Regions from separate parts of the Streptomyces sp. NPDC003248 genome, predicted to be linked through region 4. Evidence: riboswitches for the same ligand, from Rfam matches in the RefSeq annotation. Region 4 holds a riboswitch; each other region holds the start of a gene.

Region 1 (4,202 bases), on a different contig from region 4:
GAATGAAAGGCAGTCCTTGCGGCGCGCCCGACTCGATGAGCCGCCGGAGCGCGTCGGTGTCCGCGTGCTGTTCGATCAGGTCGCCGAGCCGGTCGAGCTGCTCCTCGCGCAGCGCGGCGAACGAGGTGCCGGCGGCGGGCACGAAACGACGGCCCGCGGCGGCCGCCACCTCGCGCAGGAAGGCCCGCCGGAATCCGTCCGACTCCAGCGAACCGTGCCAGTGCGTGCCCCAGGTCTGCCCGACCCGGCAGCCGTCGAGGAAGGGCTCCCCGCCCAGGACCTCGGCGACCCCGTGGTGGATCTCGTAGCCCTCGACCGGCTCCCCGAGGGCTTCCCCGACGGGCCGGGTGAGGGTCTTCTCCCGGGCGAAGCGCACGCGCACGGGGAGGACGCCGAGCCCGGCCACCCGCCCCCTGCGGCTCTCGACCTCGTCGTCGATGCGCTCGCCGAGGAGCTGGAAGCCGCCGCAGATGCCGAGGACGGGCCGCTGTTCGGCCGCCCTGCGGATCAGGGCGTCGGCCAGTCCCCGCTCCCGCAGCCACTCCAGCGCCCGCACGGTCCCCCGGGTGCCGGGCACGATCACGAGGTCGGCGTCCGCCAGCTCCTCCGGCCGGTCGACGAACCGCACCACGACGCCCGGTTCGGCGGCCAGCGCGTCGACGTCGGTGAAGTTGGACATCAGCGGGACCGCGCAGACGGCGACCCGCAGCACGTCCTCCCCCACGGGAGGGGCGACGGCCGACTCCCGGACCGTGCCGCGCAGCGACACCCGCAGCCCGTCCTCCTCGTCGATGCCGAGCCCGTGGCGGAACGGCAGCACCCCGTACGTGCGCCGCCCGGTCAGCCCGTGCAGCATGTCCAGGCCCGGATCCAGCAGCGAGACGTCGCCGCGGAACTTGTTGACGAGGAACCCGGCGACGAGCGCCTGGTCCTCGGGGGAGAGCAGGGCGACGGTCCCGAAGAACGAGGCGAAGACGCCGCCCCGGTCGATGTCGCCGACGACGAGCACGGGCAGCCCGGCGCCCCGCGCGATCCCCATGTTCACGATGTCCGTCCGCCGCAGGTTGATCTCGGCGGGAGAACCGGCCCCCTCACAGATCACCGCGTCATATGTGCCCCGCAACGTGTCGAGGCACTCCAGCACGGTCCCGAGGAGCTGCCGCTGCCGCCCCCCGTGGTACCCGCGGGCGCTCATCTCGCCGACCGGCTTCCCGAGCAGCACGACCTGGCTGCTCTGCTCACCGCCGGGCTTGAGCAGCACGGGGTTCATCAGCGCGGTCGGCTCCACCCGGCACGCCTGGGCCTGCATGGCCTGCGCGCGTCCGATCTCGGCGCCCTCCCGCGTCACGAACGAGTTCAGCGACATGTTCTGCGCCTTGAAGGGCGCGACCTTCACTCCCTGCCGCACCAGCCACCGGCAGATCCCGGCGGTGACGACGCTCTTGCCGGCGTCGGAGGTGGTGCCGGCGACGAGGAGACCCCCGCTCATGACGTACGCCCCTTCGCGACGAGGCGCGCGGCGACGGTGACGCCGAGCGCGAGGAGGCCGACGCGGCGGGAGAGCCGCGCGGCGCGTTCGATGTCCGGCGCGGCCACGGGCCGCCCGGCCGCCCCGTTGAGCACGGGCCGGTGCTCGACCCGGCCGCCGTAGGACAGGGTCCCGCCCAGCCGCACCCCGAGGGCGCCGGCGAAGGAGGCCTCCACCGGACCGGCGTTCGGGCTGGGGTGCTTGCGCGCGTCGGCCCGCCAGGCCCGTACGGCCCCGCGGGGGTCGTCCCCGGCGACGGCGGCGAGGGCGGCCGTCAGCCGTGCCCCCGGCCAGCCGGCGAGGTCGTCCAGGCGCGCCGAGGCCCAGCCGTAGCGGCGGTGACGCGGCGACCGGTGGCCGACCATGGCGTCGAGGGTGTTGACGGCCCGGAAGCCGAGCAGTCCGGGCACGCCGCCCACGGCGCCCCACACCAGTGCCCCCACCACCGCGTCGGAGGTGTTTTCGGCGACGGACTCGACGACGGCGCGGGCGATCCCGTCGGCGTCCAGGGCCTGCGGATCCCGCCCGCACAGGTGCGGCAGCCGGGCCCGCGCGCCCTCGACGTCCCCCGCCTCCAGACACCGCCCGATGGTCCGGGCCTCGCGCACGAGGGAGGTCCCGCCGACGACGGCCCAGGTGGCGGTGGCGGTCAGGGCGACGGAGGCGGCGGCCGACGACCGGACGGCGCGGGCGGCGCCGGCGCCCAGGGCCACGGCCCCGCCGACGCACACGGCGGTGTGCAGCGCGCCCCACCCGCGGTGGTCGTGCCACAGCACCCGCTCCACGCCGGCCGCGGCCCGCCCGAACACGGCGACCGGATGTCCCCGGCGCGGATCGCCGAAGAGCAGGTCCCCCAGGAGGCCGGCGGCGGCGCCGTACGCGTGAACGCGATCGGCACCCATCGGCTCAGCCGGCCGTGGGGTCGGGCAACGACCGGGTACGTGACCTCGAACGGCAGCCGAGCATGGCGTATGTCCTCACTCAGGGTGTCCACGCCCTGGTTCGACGAGACCGGCGACGAGAGTTCCTGGCTCCCGGGGGTGTCTACCCCGGTGACAGTGGCGGGACCGCGCCGGATTCACACCGGCTTCCTCTTCCTGTCGCCGTACATGGCTCCGGCAGTCCACCACGGGCCCGGAACGGCCGTCAACTTGGTGTTGACCTGCACGGGGAGAGTGTGCAGAACCCCACACCGGCGGTCCGGGACGGCCCGTCGCGGACGTGCGTCCGCCCCGTCGGACCGCCGGTGGGACGGCCGCCGACAGGGCGGGGGGTGGGAGGGACGGAAGGGGGAGGAGAGGGGGCGGGGGAGGGGCGGGGGCCCGTGGTGCGTGAAGGGCCGGAGACCCTCGGTGTGTGGCTCAGGCCACGATCAGCGAGATGCCGTACGCCACCGCGGCCGCACACGCCGCGAAGCAGGCGTACGCCCCGGTGACCGCGAGCGCGGCCGTCCCGCCCTGCGCCGCGGCCCGCTCGCGCCGCGACAGGCCCATGATGCCGAGGGTGAACAGCGCCACCAGGGCCACCGTGACCACGAGGCTGACGCCGAAGACGGAGCCCAGGGCCGCCCAGTCGATCTTCATGATGCTTCTCTTCCTTCGTGCCGGGTGGGCGGGCTCAGGCGGCGGGAGCCGTCGGCTCGGTGGCGATGGCCGGTGCGGCCGGCGACGGGACGGCGGCGGCCGGCCCGTCCGGGACCGTGCCCGCCGGGGGCGGGGTGACGGCCGCGATCGCCGTGGTGACCACGCCGGCCGGCTCGTCGGACCCGTTGACGTTCGACGCGTCCACGACCTCGTGCCGGGACTTCTTCCAGATCGCGGCGCTGGAGGCGACCAGGAAGACCGCGACGAGGCCCGTGCCCCAGGCGCCGAAGCCGGTGACGTACTCGGCGAGCGCGCCGACGACGGCCGCGGCCGGCAGGGTCAGGCCCCAGGCGACGAACATCCGGGTGGCCGTCGACCAGCGGACGACGCCGCCCTTGCGGCCCAGCCCCGCGCCCATCACCGCGCCGGAGACCGAGTGCGTGGTGGAGAGGGAGAAGCCGAGGTGGGAGGAGGCGAGGATGACGGTGGCCGCGCTGGTCTGGGCGGCGAAGCCCTGCTGCGGCTGGAGGTCGGTCAGGCCCTTGCCCATGGTGCGGATGATGCGCCAGCCGCCCAGGTAGGTGCCGAGCGCGATGGCGAGGCCCGCGGAGAGGATGACCCACAGCGGCGGGTCGGAGTCGGGGGCGACGGCGCCGCCGGCGACCAGGGCGAGGGTGATGATGCCCATCGTCTTCTGCGCGTCGTTGGTGCCGTGGGCGAGGGAGACCAGGCCCGCCGAGGCGATCTGGCCGGCCCGGTAGCCCTTCTCGGCCGCCTTGCCGTCGGCCTTCCGGCCGAGCGTGTACGACAGGCGGGTGGCGAACATCGCGGCGACGCCGGCCACGATCGGGGCGGCGACCGCCGGGAGCAGCACCTTGGTGACGAGCACGTCGCCGTGGACCGCGCCGACGCCCGCCGAGGCGATGGTGGCGCCGACCAGACCGCCCATGAGGGCGTGCGAGGAACTGGAGGGGAGTCCGACCAGCCAGGTCAGGAGGTTCCAGAGGATCGCGCCGACCAGGGCGGCGAAGATGACCTCGGGACGGATGCCGGTCTCGTCGACGAGACCCTTGGAGATCGTGTTGGCGACC
Region 2 (4,202 bases), on a different contig from region 4:
CCGCGGCGACGCCCCAGGGCAGCCGCAGCCCCGCCGCGCGGAGCAGGTCGGCGCGGGCCAGGGTCGGGGCGGCGGGCCCGGTGTGGACGCCGGACGGGGTGAGGAGGGCCGCGTCGTCGGCCCAGCGCAGGGCCAGGTCGACGTCGTGCGTGGCCATCACGACCGTGGTGCCGGCGGCGCGCAGGGCGTCGAGCGTGGCCAGGAGGCGCTCCTGGCCGTCCGGGTCGAGTCCGGCGGTCGGCTCGTCGAGGACGAGCACGCGCGGCCGCATCGCGACGGCGCCCGCGATCGCGGTCCGCTTGCGCTGCCCGTAGGAGAGCAGATGCGTGGGCCGGTCGGCGAGGGCGGTGATGTCCAGGGCGGCGAGCGCCTCCGCCACCCGGGCCCGTACCTCGGGGTCGGGCAGACCGAGGTTGAGCGGCCCGAACGACACGTCCTGCGCGACGGACGCGGCGAACAGCTGGTCGTCCGGGTCCTGCACCACCAGCTGGACGGTCGTCCGCAGCCCGGTCAGCCCCTTGCGGTCGTACGCCACCGGCCGCCCGTCGACCGTCACCGTCCCGGCGCGCGGCCGCAGCCCGCCGCTGAGCAGCCGCATCAGGGTCGTCTTGCCGCTGCCGTTGCGGCCGAGCAGGGCGAGCGCGCGGCCCTCGCGGACCGCGAGGTCGAGGCCGTCGAGCACGGCCGGGCCGTCCTCGTACGCGAAGGAGACGCCCCGCAGGGCCACCGGCTCGCTCATGACAGGGGGCCTTCCAGGACGAGGGTGAGGGCGGCCACCGCTGCGAGGAGCGCGCAGCTCGCGGCCGTGAAGCGGACGGAGACGCGGGCCTCGGGCACCAGGACGCGCAGGGTGCCGTCGTAGCCGCGTCCGGCGAGCCCGGCGTGCAGGCGCGCAGCCCGGTCGAAGGCCCGCACGAAGGCGGTGGCGCCGAGCCCCGCCAGGGAGCGCCACTCGGCGGCCCGCGAGGTGTGCCCGAGCCGGGCCGCCTGGGCCTCCCGGATCCGCCGCACGGAGTCCAGCAGCAGGAAGCTCATGCGGTACGTGACCAGGGCGACGTCCACGACCGGCGCGGGCACGCCGGCCCGCACCAGCCGCGGCAGCAGGTCGGACACGGGGGTGGTGAACGCGAACAGCAGCACGCCGAGGGAGGCGGCCGAGGTGCGCAGCATCAGCTCCCCGGCCCGCGCGGGCCCGCCGTCGGCCAGGCCCACGAAGGCGCCGGGCCCGCCCACCCGGACCAGCAGGGGCAGGGCACCGGTGGCGCAGAAGCCCAGCGGCACCCGGTAGGCGCGCCACAGCCGGCGGGCCGGCACTCCCGCCGGGCCCAGCAGCACGGCGAGCGCCGTCACCAGCACCAGGGCCGCGCCCGGCCAGGGCGGCAGGGAGATCGCGAGCAGGGTCAGCCCGAGTCCGAGTACGGCCTTGTCCACGGGGTGGCGGCGGCGCCAGCGGCTGCTGTGCGCCGCCGCGTCGATCGGCAGCACGAGGGTCAGGCCCGTCCGCGCGCGGACTTCCCGGCGCCGCCGGGGGCGCCGTCCGCCGGCGCGGTCGCCTCCGCACGCTCCGCGCCGTCCGCGCCGGCGTCCGGGACCGTCCGGTGCGCGGTCCCCGGGCCGTCCGGCAGGGCCCTCGCCCGCTGTTCGCCCTGCCGCCGGCCCCGGCGCAGGCCGAAGTAGTAGGCGAGGACGCCCGCGCCCAGCGCGGCCTGGACGGCGAACAGCGCCGACTCGACCTCACCGGAGGGCGGCTCGTACAGCGGGGAGAACCAGGGCTCGTAGTCCGGGTCGATCTCGGTGATCGCCGTCTCCGCCTCGGCGTCGGAGCCCGCGAACGGCTCCTTCTTGCCGTCGCCCAGGCCCAGGGCCAGCGGCAGCACCGCGAGGGCGACCACCACGAGCAGCAGCAGGGCGTTGATCCTCGTGTTGCGGTTCACCGGGCCACCGCCTCCGTCCCGGTCGGCTGCGCCGACCGCCGCCCGGTGACGAGCACGCCGAGCCGGGTCAGTTCGCCCTTGCTGGACTGCACCAGCAGGCGCATCACGAGGACGGTGAGCAGGCCCTCGCTCACCGCGAGCGGGATCTGCGTGACGGCGAAGACGGAGCCGAACGTGCCGAGCGCGCCCAGGAACCCGCTGCCCGGGTCGGGGAACGCCAGCGCCAGCTGCACGCTGGTGACGCAGTACGTCGACAGGTCGGCGACGAACGCGCCGAAGAACACCGTGACCATCAGCGGCACGGCGAACCGCCGCAGCAGCCGGTACGTGCCGTAGCCGGCCCAGGGCCCGACGATCGCCATCGAGAAGGCGTTGGCGCCGAGCGTGGTCAGCCCGCCGTGCGCGAGCAGCAGCGCCTGGAAGAGCAGGGTGATGGTGCCCAGCACCGTCATGACCGGCGGCCGGAAGAGGATCGCGCCCAGGCCGGTCCCGGTGGGGTGCGAGCAACTGCCGGTCACCGAGGGCAGCTTGAGCGCGGACAGGACGAACGTGAAGGCCCCGGAGGCGCCGAGGAGAAGCGTGCTCTCCGGGTGCTCGCGCACCTCACGGCTCAGTGCGCGGACTCCGTGGACGACGAACGGCGCCGACGCGACGCCCCAGGCGACCGCGTGCGCCGGAGGAAGGAAACCCTCGGCTATGTGCATGGCTCAGCAGACCCTCTCCAGCACCTCGTGGATGGTTGACGCGCCTTGGCCGGTCTCCTGGCTGACGGGTACCACCGCCCGTGCTCCGCCTTCCCGGGTCCGAGGACCCAGTGGCTGCCCGCGAGGGCCGGAGCCGGACTTCCCGATCACAGTGGCGAGGGCCGCACCGGCATCACACCGGATTTCCCGTTCACCAAGGCGTGGTGACAGTAGTGCGCGGACCGGGGCGGTGACAAGCGGCAACGGGGGCGCGCGAGCGGCGGGCGGCGGCTCACACCCCGGCGCACAGCCGACCAAGCACGCCGCCCGGCTCGCCGTGTGTCGCCCCGGCTCGTGTCTGCCGCACACGACGCGCCCGCGCCCGCCGGTGCGCCCGACGGGCCCACCGCCCCCCGCCGCTCTCCCGGATCAGCGCCCCCGCCAGTCCAGACAGACCACCAGGGCGTCGTCCTCCGGGGTCCGTTCGCCGCGGTGGCGGTTCAGTTCGCGCAGGACGGCGTGCGGTACCTCGGCCGCGGGCAGCAGGCGGGTGGCCTGGATCGCCCGGGCGAGGGGGGCGTCGCCGTACGTCTCTCCGCCGGGGGAGGAGACCGCGTGCACGCCGTCGCTGACGAAGACGAGGCGGTCACCGGGCTCGGCGCGCACCTCCTGCTCCACGTAGTCGGTCTCCTCGAACATGCCGAGCGGCAACTGGGCGTCGAGGGGGATCCGTTCCACACGGCCGTCGCGCAGCCTCAGCATCCGCGGGGAGCCGGCGTCCACCACCCGGGCGCGTCCCGTCGTGAGGTCGAGGTCGAGCATGAGGACGGACAGGTAGCGGCGGCCCCGGTAGTGGGCGTGCACGGCCTGGTCGGCGAGCGCCGCCTGGTCGGCGAGGCACAGCCCGGCCCGCCGGGCGTTGCGCAGCGCGGTGATGGCCAGGCCGGTCAGCAGGGACGCCTCCGTGCCCTCGCCCATGCCGTTGGTGACGTACAGCATCAGGCGGTCGGCCGTCACCGACCAGTCGTAGTTGTCGCCGAAGACCGCGTAGGCGGGCTCCAGTTGCGCGCCCAGATCGAACTCGGGGCGGCTGCACGACCGGCCCGGGAGCAGGTGCCACTGCATCTCGGCCGCCAGGGTGAGCCGGTCCTTGCGTCTCGCCTGGACATAGAGGTCGGTGTCCCGGTCGGCCACGACCAGCTCGTGCCCGAGGGCCCGGGCGATCTCCGCGAGTTCGGCCGGCACGTCGCCGGCCGGCTCCGGCAGGGTCACGGTCAGCACGCCGAGCCGGTCGCCGCGCACGGAGACCGGCAGGTGCACCCGCACCCGCCCGTCCCCGACCGATTCCACGAACGGCTCCTGCGCGCCGAACGCCCGGCCGGCCGGGCCGTCGTGCACCGACACCGGCTCCGCCGTGTGCGGCAGCTCGGATACCGGTTGCAGCACGGTCAGGCCGTAGTCGGCGAGGTACAGCTCGACGGAGTCCGCCGCGTACTGGCGGAGCAGTACGCCGCGGACCGCGTCGAGCACCTCGTGGGGAGCCGCTGCCCGCAGCGCGCGCTCGGCGGTCACCAGTGCGTTCACG
Region 3 (4,202 bases), on a different contig from region 4:
CGACGAATGGGGGCTGGGCGGCCGGTCGTTCGGCACCTGGATCACCTGGTTCCTGCTGGGCGGCGACCTGTACACGGCCTACACGTTCGTGGCGGTCCCGGCGGCGATCTACGCGGCCGGCGCGTCCGGCTTCTTCGCGGTCCCCTACACGATCCTCATCTACCCGCTGATCTTCACCTTCCTGCCGCGCCTGTGGTCGGTCTCGCACAAGCACGGGTACGTCACCACCTCGGACTTCGTGCGCGGCCGGTTCGGCTCCAAGGGCCTGTCGCTGGCCGTGGCCGTCACCGGCATCCTCGCGACCATGCCGTACATCGCGCTCCAGCTCGTCGGCATCCAGGCCGTGCTGGACGTGATGGGAGTCGGCGGCGGCGAGAACACCAACTGGTTCGTCAAGGACCTGCCGCTGCTGCTCGCCTTCGGCGTGCTGGCCGCGTACACCTACTCGTCGGGGCTGCGCGCCCCCGCCCTGATCGCGTTCGTGAAGGACACGCTGATCTACATCGTGATCGCGGTGGCGATCATCTACATCCCGATCAAGCTGGGCGGGTTCGACGACGTCTTCGCCAAGGCGGGTGACGCGTTCGCGCAGACCAACCCGGCGACGGGCAAGCCGCGGGGCGCGCTGGCGCCGGCCGAGGCGGGTCAGTGGACGTACGCCACGCTGGCCCTGGGCTCCGCGCTGGCGCTCTTCATGTACCCGCACTCGATCACCGCGACGCTGTCCTCCAAGAGCCGTGAGGTGATCCGCCGCAACACCACGATCCTGCCGCTGTACTCCCTGATGCTCGGCCTGCTGGCCCTGCTGGGCTTCATGGCGATCGCGGCCGGGATCAAGGTCACCAACGGGCAGCTGGCCATCCCGCAGCTGTTCGAGGACATGTTCCCGGCCTGGTTCGCGGGCGTGGCCTTCGCCGCGATCGGCATCGGCGCGCTGGTCCCGGCGGCGATCATGTCCATCGCGGCCGCGAACCTGTTCACCCGCAACATCTACAAGGACTTCATCAAGCCGGACGCGACGCCCAAGGAGGAGACCCGCGTCTCCAAGCTGGTCTCGCTGCTGGTGAAGGTGGGCGCCCTGGCGTTCGTCCTGACGATGGACAAGACGGTCGCCATCAACTTCCAGCTCCTCGGCGGCATCTGGATCCTCCAGACCTTCCCGGCCCTGGTCGGCGGCCTGTTCACCCGCTGGTTCCACCGCTGGGCGCTGCTCGCGGGCTGGGCCGCCGGCATGCTCTACGGCACGCTCGCCGCGTACGGCGTGGCCTCCCCCACCCAGAAGCACTTCGGCGGGTCGGCGAAGGAGATCCCCGGCATCGGCGAGATCGGGTACATCGGTCTGACGGCGTTCGTGCTGAACGTGGTGGTGACGGTGGTCCTGACCTTCGTGCTGAAGGCGCTGAAGGCCCCGGAGGGCGTCGACGAGACGAGCCCGGAGGACTACACGGCGGACGCCGGCGACCCGGGCGTCCAGGTGGAGCTGCCGCCGGCGACCGCCGGAACGTCCCACTAGCCGGAACGTCGCACGCGGCGGAGCTCTCGGTGGGCCGGCGGAGAAATCCGGCGGCCCACCGTCGTGTGCGTGGGGCACACTGCGCGCCATGGACCTACGGATCCGGGAAGCGGAACCCTCCGAGCACGCCGGCCTCGGCGACCTGACCGCCCGCGCCTATCTCGACGACGGACTCCTCGACCACGGCGAGGGCGACGCGTACCTGCCCGTGCTGAAGGACGTGGCCGCGCGGGCGGCCGCCGCCACCGTCCTCGTGGCCGTGGCGGGCGACCTGCTCCTGGGCGGGGTCACCTTCGTACCGGGCCCCGGGCCCGTCGCCGACATCGCCCGCCCCGGCGAGGCCGAGATCCGCGCGCTGGCGGTCGCCCGTGAGCAGCGCGGCCGGGGCGCCGGCGAGGCCCTCGTGCGGGCCTGTGTGGAGCGTGCGCGGACCACGCGGGGCTGCACGGCCGTCGTGCTGTCGAGCCAGCGGGCCATGCGCACCGCCCACCGGCTCTACGAGCGGCTGGGCTTCGTCCGCACACCCGAGCGGGACTGGAATCCCGTGCCGCACCTGGACGACCTCACTCTGCTGACCTACCGGTTGACGCTCTGAGATCACCGGCAACACAACATCTGGGGGTGGCGTGACGGGCGAGCACAAGATGTATGCTCGTGCTCGCTGTCGCCGCAGGGGAATCCGGTGCGAATCCGGAACTGTCCCGCAACGGTGTACTCGTGTGCGCCCCTACCCATGTGCGCCCACCCGTCCAGTCCGAGGACCTGCCGACAGTGCGCCCGGCCGTCCGGCTCGGGTGCCTTGACGTCCGGGCCTCGTGGAGTGGGCCGGTGGACGCGACGCCGTGCGCGCTCGTGTGCTGCCCCCTGCCCTCCGCCAGGCCCCTTGCCGAGCGAGGGAGAGCCCCACGTGACCATCGCGCCAGCCGATCCGGCTTCAGCCGGCCCGCAGGACACCGACGGCCCCGGTACCGCACTGCTGCGGACCCTGACCGAGCTGACCGCCGACCTGCCCGACGCCGACCCGGGCCGGGTCGCCGCCGCCGCCCTGCGGGGCCGCTCCGCGCGGGCGGACGAGACGGAACTGCGCGAGCTGGCCACGGAGGCGGCCGCCGGGCTCATCTCCGAGGACCCCGCCTACTCCCGGCTGGCCGCCCGTCTGCTCACCCTCGGCATCCGCGCCGAGGCCGCCTCCCAGGGCGTGACCTCCTTCACCGGGTCCGTCGCCGTGGGACACCGGGAGGGGCTGATCTCCGACCGGACGGCCGCGTTCGTCACGCTGCACGGCGCGCGGCTCGACGCGCTGGTCGACCCGCACGCCGACGACCGCTTCGGGTACTTCGGCCTGCGCACCCTGCACAGCCGCTACCTCCTGCGCCACCCGATCACCCGCAAGGTCGTCGAGACGCCCCAGCACTTCCTGCTGCGCGTCGCCGCCGGACTCGCCGAGGACGACACCACGCGGGCCGTGGACGAAGTCGCCGCGCTCTACGGGCTCATGAGCCGCCTCGACTACCTCCCCTCCTCCCCCACGCTCTTCAACTCCGGCACCCGGCACCCCCAGATGTCGTCGTGCTACCTCCTCGACTCCCCCAAGGACGAGCTGGACTCGCTCTACGACCGCTACCACCAGGTCGCCCGCCTCTCCAAGCACGCCGGCGGCATCGGGCTGTCGTACTCCCGGATCCGCTCCCGCGGCTCCCTCATCCGCGGCACCAACGGGCACTCCAACGGCATCGTCCCGTTCCTGAAGACCCTCGACGCCTCCGTCGCCGCCGTGAACCAGGGCGGCCGGCGCAAGGGCGCGGCCGCGGTCTACCTGGAGACCTGGCACGCGGACATCGAGGAGTTCCTGGAGCTGCGCGACAACACCGGTGAGGACGCCCGCCGTACGCACAACCTGAACCTCGCGCACTGGATCCCCGACGAGTTCATGCGCCGGGTGAACGCCGACGCGCAGTGGTCCCTCTTCTCCCCCTCCGACGTGCCCGAGCTGGTCGACCTGTGGGGCGAGGAGTTCGACGCGGCCTACCGCGGGGCCGAGGCGGCGGGCCTGGCGCGGAGGACGATCCCGGCGCGCGAGCTGTACGGCCGGATGATGCGCACCCTCGCGCAGACCGGCAACGGCTGGATGACCTTCAAGGACGCCGCCAACCGCACCGCCAACCAGACCGCGACGCCGGGCCACGTCGTGCACTCCTCCAACCTCTGCACGGAGATCCTGGAGGTCACCGACGACGGGGAGACGGCGGTCTGCAACCTGGGATCGGTGAACCTGGGCGCCTTCGTCGACGGCGACGGCATCGACTGGCAGCGGCTGGACGACACCGTCCGCACCGCCGTCACCTTCCTCGACCGCGTCGTCGACATCAACTTCTACCCGACCGAGCAGGCGGGCCGCTCCAACGCCCGGTGGCGCCCGGTCGGCCTCGGCGCGATGGGCCTCCAGGACGTCTTCTTCAAGCTGCGCCTGCCCTTCGACTCCCCCGAGGCCAAGGCCCTCTCCACCCGGATCGCCGAGCGCGTCATGCTCGCCGCGTACGAGGCCTCCGCCGACCTCGCCGAGCGCAACGGCCCGCTTCCGGCCTGGGAGAAGACCCGCACCGCCCGGGGCGTCCTGCACCCGGACCACTACGGCGTCGAGTTCTGCTGGCCGGACCGCTGGGCGGCCCTGCGCGAGCGCATCGCCGCC
Region 4 (4,202 bases):
CCGAGGTGAGCACGGTGAAGGAGGTCAGCGCGGAGAACAGCTGCATCGCCGCGACGCCGGAGAGGACGACGCGGTCGGTGCTGCCGCCGAGGCTGTGGCTCAGCAGCAGGACGAGCCCGAAGGACACCAGCGCCCCGGCGAACGCGCCCCCCGACAGGGACACCGCGCCGCCGCCCACGCCGAGCACGACCACGGCGACCGCGCCGGTGGAGGCCCCCGAGGACACCCCGAGCACGAAGGGGTCCGCGAGCGGGTTGCGCAGCAGCGACTGCATCACCGCCCCGCACAGCGCGAGTCCCGCCCCGCAGACGGCGGCGAGCATCGTCCGGGGCATGCGCAGGTTCCAGACGATGCCGTCGCGCAGCGGCGCCAGCCGGCTCTCCCCCGCCCCGAGACGGGCGGCGACCGACCACCACACGTCCGAGGCGGAGATGTCGGCCGGGCCGATCGTCACGGCGACGGCGACCGAGACCGCGAGGACGAGCAGGCCGCCGGCCGTCACGAGCGTGTCGCGCAGCCTCACCCGGCGAGCCCGAACGAGCGCAGTCCGGCGGCGACCTGTTCGATGCCCTCGACCGTGCGGATCGACGGGTTCATGGCCTGGCCGCTGAGCAGGACGTACCGCTTCTTCTTCACGGCGGTGAGGTTGCGGGTGGCGGCGTCGGTCTCCAGGAAGCGGATCTTGGCCGCGGCGGTCTCCGCCGTCTGCGACCTGCGGGTCAGGTCGCCCAGGACGATGACGTCGGGGTCACGGTCGGCGACCGTCTCCCAGTTGATCTGCGGCCATTCGTCGTGCGTGTCGGAGAAGGCGTTCTCCGCGCCGACGGCCCGGGTGATGGCGCCGGGGGCGCCGCAGCAGCCGGCGAGGTAGGGCGACTCGGAGTTGGCGAACCAGTACATGAGGGAGACGCCGGAGGCGTCCAGTCCGGCGGTGGCCTCGCGGACCCGTTCCCGGAGGCGCGCCACGAGCTTCTCGCCGCGCGCCTCGACGTCGAAGGCGCGGGCCAGGTCGCGTATCTCGCCGTACACGGCGTCGAGGGTGAGCGGCTCGCTGCGGGAGCCGTCGCCGCCGCTGTCGTTGTCCTTGCCCTCGGAGCAGTCGGACGGCGAGACGTAGGTGGGCACGCCCAGCTTCTCGAACTGCTCGCGCGTGGCGACGCCGCCCTTGCCGAGGGTGGAGACGAACGAGGCGGTGACGAAGTCCGGTTCGGCGTCCAGCACCTTCTCGAAGGACGGGTTGTTCTCGGCCAGCCGCGGCACGGAGGCGTTGGCCTTCTCCAGTCCCTTCAGCACCGGATCGGTCCAGGTGGCGGTGCCGGCCATGCGGTCCTGGAGGCCGAGGGAGAGCAGGATCTCGGTGGTGCCCTGATTGAGGGAGACGGCCCGCCGGGGTGCCGACTCCAGCGTGACGCGGTGACCGCAGTCGACGATGGTGCGCGGGTAACCGGCGGCGGCCCGCTCCCCGCCCGCGGCGGATGCGCCGGAGCCTGCGCAGGCGGTGAGCAGGAGGGCGGGGGCGAGCAGGAGGGCCGCGGTGCGCGGGGCGCGCGGCGGTGTGGAACGGAGCACGGGCATGCCTCGGGTGTCGGGGCTCGTACGCGGAGCCTGGCCTGCGGACGTCCGCCACGCCCTGGGGCGTGCCGGTGCCAGCAGGTCTTCGGACTCGGGTTCGTCCGCGCGGGGCGCCTTCCCGGTTCGGTGCCGCGCCGGCCCGCCGGCCGGCCCGTCCCCTTTCCCAGTGGCATGTGTGCCCCGCCCGTCCCCCTCACCGCTGCGCGTCAGCTCCGGATTCGCACCGGATTCCCTGGCCTCGGATGTGGCTCGACTGGCCTCGGCAGGCTATCAAGCCGCCGGTACGGCCAGGTCACGGCATCGGCCGCGGGCACGGTCCGGAGCAGGCACCCGGTGCTGTGCGCTCCGGAAGCAGGCGCCCGGCTCACGGGCGGTCGGGAAGCAGGCGTCCGGTTCACGGGCGGTCGGGAAGCAGGCGTTCGGTCCACGGGCGGTCCGGCGTCCGCCGCGGGCTCGGCCCCGGCGTCCGGCGCGCGGACGGTCCCGGAGCCGACGTCCGCCGCGCGGGCGGCCCCGGAGCCGGCTGGTGTCCGGCGCGCGAGCGGTCCCGGACCCGGCGCCCGGCGTCGGGCGCGTGTGCGGCCCGACGGCTCCTCGGGGTCCGCCGGAGATCGCGGCAGAGGCCCGTCGATAGGGTCGCCCCATGACTGTCGCCCGTTCCGTCGCCCTGTTCGTCGTCGCCGCCCTGTTCGAGATCGGCGGGGCCTGGCTGGTCTGGCAGGGCGTCCGCGAGCACAGGGGCTGGGTCTGGGCCGGGGCGGGCGTGATCGCGCTGGGCCTGTACGGCGTCGTGGCCACCTTCCAGACCGACGAGAACTTCGGCCGCATCCTCGCCGCCTACGGCGGTGTCTTCGTCGCCGGATCGATCGCCTGGGGCATGGTCGCCGACGGCTACCGTCCCGACCGCTACGACGTCGTCGGCGCCCTGGTCTGCCTCGCCGGCATGGCCGTGATCATGTACGCGCCGCGGGCACGGTGAGCCGGCCCGCCGTCGCCGGCCGGGTGCGCCGGCGGGCAGCGCGGTGCCGCCGCGGCTCGCGCCGGACGCGCGTGCGTCACCGGCCGCCGTGGGGGCAACCGTGCGGGTGCGGGGTGACCAGGCCGCTCTGGCAGACGATGACGACGAGCTGGGCGCGGTCGCGGGCGTGGAGTTCGTTCATGGCCCGCTGGATGTGGCCGCGGACGGTCAGCGGGCTCAGCGCGAGCCGGTCGGCGATCTCGGCGTTGGACACGCCGCGCGCGGCCAGCGCCGTGACCTCCCCTTGCCGGTCGGTCAGGGCCTTCAGGACGTCGGGAGCGCGAGGAAGTCGTCGGTGTCCGGGGTGGCCGGTAAGCGGGTGACGAGGGCCCGCGTGGCGGCCGGGGAGAGGAGGCCTCGTCGGCCGACGCGCCCGGGTCCTCCGGCACGAGGAGGAGGACCCGGTACCTGCCGGGGACGACGGCGGGCCCGTCAGCCGGCGAGCACGCTCGCGAAGAAGTCGAGCGACCGGTCGACCTCCTTGAGGGAGGGGCCGCGGTTCAGGTGGCCGTGCGTCATGCCCGCCGCCAGGTACGTCCGGACCGGGACACCGCACTCGTCCAGTTGCCGGGCGAGGAGGTCGCCGGACGGCCGGAGGTCGTCGAACTCGGAGAGGACGACACCGGTCGGGGGCAGGTCGTTCAGGTTCGCCGCCCCGGGCATCGCGTCCGCCGGCAGGTCGGTCAGACGGCCGACGTAGTTGCGCACCATGCCCTCGATCGACTCGGTGGTGAACCGCAGGAGCGACGGCAGGTCCCGCATCGCCGCCGCCGTCTCGTCGTCCAGGGCCGGGGTCGGGAAGTGGGCGAAGGGATAGGCCAGCAGCAGGGTGTCCGGGCGGGGTTCGTGCCGGTCGCGCAGCCGGATCGCCGTGGACAGGGCGAGGGCCGCGCCCGCGCTCGCGCCGCCCAGGGCGACGGGGCCGCGCGCCCGGCCGGATCCGTGGAGCCAGAGCCACGCGGCGTGCGCGTCGTCGACGGGGACGGGGTGGCGGACGCCGTCCACCGCCAGCCGGTATCCGACGGAGACCACCAGGGCCCCGGCGCGGGCGGCCAGCTCGGCGGAGACCGTGTGCGCTTCCGGCATGTCGAGATCACCGGCCGCGAAGCCGCCGCCGTGCAGCCACAGCAGCGCGCGGCGGGGCTCGTCGCGCGGGGCGTACACACGGACGGGCACCTCGCCGTGCGGCCCGGGGACCAGGTGGTCCTCGACCGAGACGTCCGGCAGGCTCCACTCGCCGGGATCGCTGTAGTACTCCGCGAGCCGGGCGCTCGCCTCCGGGTCGGACGCGGCGTCCTCCCAGCCGAGGCCGTCGAGCAGGTGCAGCTTCCCGGCGAGGAAGGGATCTATCGGCATGGGCGCTCCCAGGGTGTCGGGTCCGTGGTGCGGGCGGGCGTGCCCCGGGAACGGGCGCGGCCTCGGGCGAGGACGCCGGTCCCGGGGCTCCTTGTCGGGACCAGTGTGATCGCTCGGCGCCGCGGGGCGGGAGACCGGCGGCGCCGGCTGCCGGGAACGGACGCCGGCGGAGATCCTCCGGAAACCCCCTGCGGCAGGCGTGAACCCTGGACCGGTGACGTTCGTTACTCCTCGGAAGCATCCACACACTCCACGG

The links. Region 4 has a riboswitch for cobalamin ahead of ACZ3KJ_RS20435 (ABC transporter substrate-binding protein). Riboswitches for the same ligand answer to the same signal wherever they lie in the genome.
Region 1: it holds a riboswitch for cobalamin, as region 4 does, so the genes downstream of both, ACZ3KJ_RS30280 (cobalamin biosynthesis protein) here and ACZ3KJ_RS20435 (ABC transporter substrate-binding protein) in region 4, are expected to answer to the same signal.
Region 2: it holds a riboswitch for cobalamin, as region 4 does, so the genes downstream of both, ACZ3KJ_RS19530 (energy-coupling factor ABC transporter permease) here and ACZ3KJ_RS20435 (ABC transporter substrate-binding protein) in region 4, are expected to answer to the same signal.
Region 3: it holds a riboswitch for cobalamin, as region 4 does, so the genes downstream of both, ACZ3KJ_RS13350 (ribonucleoside-diphosphate reductase subunit alpha) here and ACZ3KJ_RS20435 (ABC transporter substrate-binding protein) in region 4, are expected to answer to the same signal.

The regions. Positions count from the first base shown of each region.
Region 1 is NZ_JBVHDT010000017.1:97,935-102,136, forward strand. It holds gene ACZ3KJ_RS30275 (cobyric acid synthase) at 1-1,489, opposite strand, end outside; gene ACZ3KJ_RS30280 (cobalamin biosynthesis protein) at 1,486-2,430, opposite strand; cobalamin riboswitch at 2,531-2,671, opposite strand; gene ACZ3KJ_RS30285 (hypothetical protein) at 2,890-3,111, opposite strand; gene ACZ3KJ_RS30290 (inorganic phosphate transporter) at 3,146-4,202, opposite strand, start outside.
Region 2 is NZ_JBVHDT010000007.1:344,292-348,493, reverse strand. It holds gene ACZ3KJ_RS19545 (energy-coupling factor ABC transporter ATP-binding protein) at 1-739, opposite strand, end outside; gene cbiQ (cobalt ECF transporter T component CbiQ) at 736-1,485, opposite strand; gene ACZ3KJ_RS19535 (energy-coupling factor ABC transporter substrate-binding protein) at 1,491-1,934, opposite strand; gene ACZ3KJ_RS19530 (energy-coupling factor ABC transporter permease) at 1,931-2,638, opposite strand; cobalamin riboswitch at 2,669-2,851, opposite strand; gene ACZ3KJ_RS19525 (PP2C family protein-serine/threonine phosphatase) at 3,047-4,189, opposite strand.
Region 3 is NZ_JBVHDT010000004.1:374,507-378,708, forward strand. It holds gene mctP (monocarboxylate uptake permease MctP) at 1-1,513, shown strand, start outside; gene ACZ3KJ_RS13345 (GNAT family N-acetyltransferase) at 1,602-2,108, shown strand; cobalamin riboswitch at 2,162-2,297, shown strand; gene ACZ3KJ_RS13350 (ribonucleoside-diphosphate reductase subunit alpha) at 2,421-4,202, shown strand, end outside.
Region 4 is NZ_JBVHDT010000008.1:98,059-102,260, forward strand. It holds gene ACZ3KJ_RS20430 (FecCD family ABC transporter permease) at 1-523, opposite strand, end outside; gene ACZ3KJ_RS20435 (ABC transporter substrate-binding protein) at 520-1,575, opposite strand; cobalamin riboswitch at 1,632-1,845, opposite strand; gene ACZ3KJ_RS20440 (YnfA family protein) at 2,216-2,551, shown strand; partial or broken gene ACZ3KJ_RS20445 (response regulator transcription factor) at 2,628-2,944, opposite strand; gene ACZ3KJ_RS20450 (alpha/beta hydrolase fold domain-containing protein) at 3,023-3,946, opposite strand.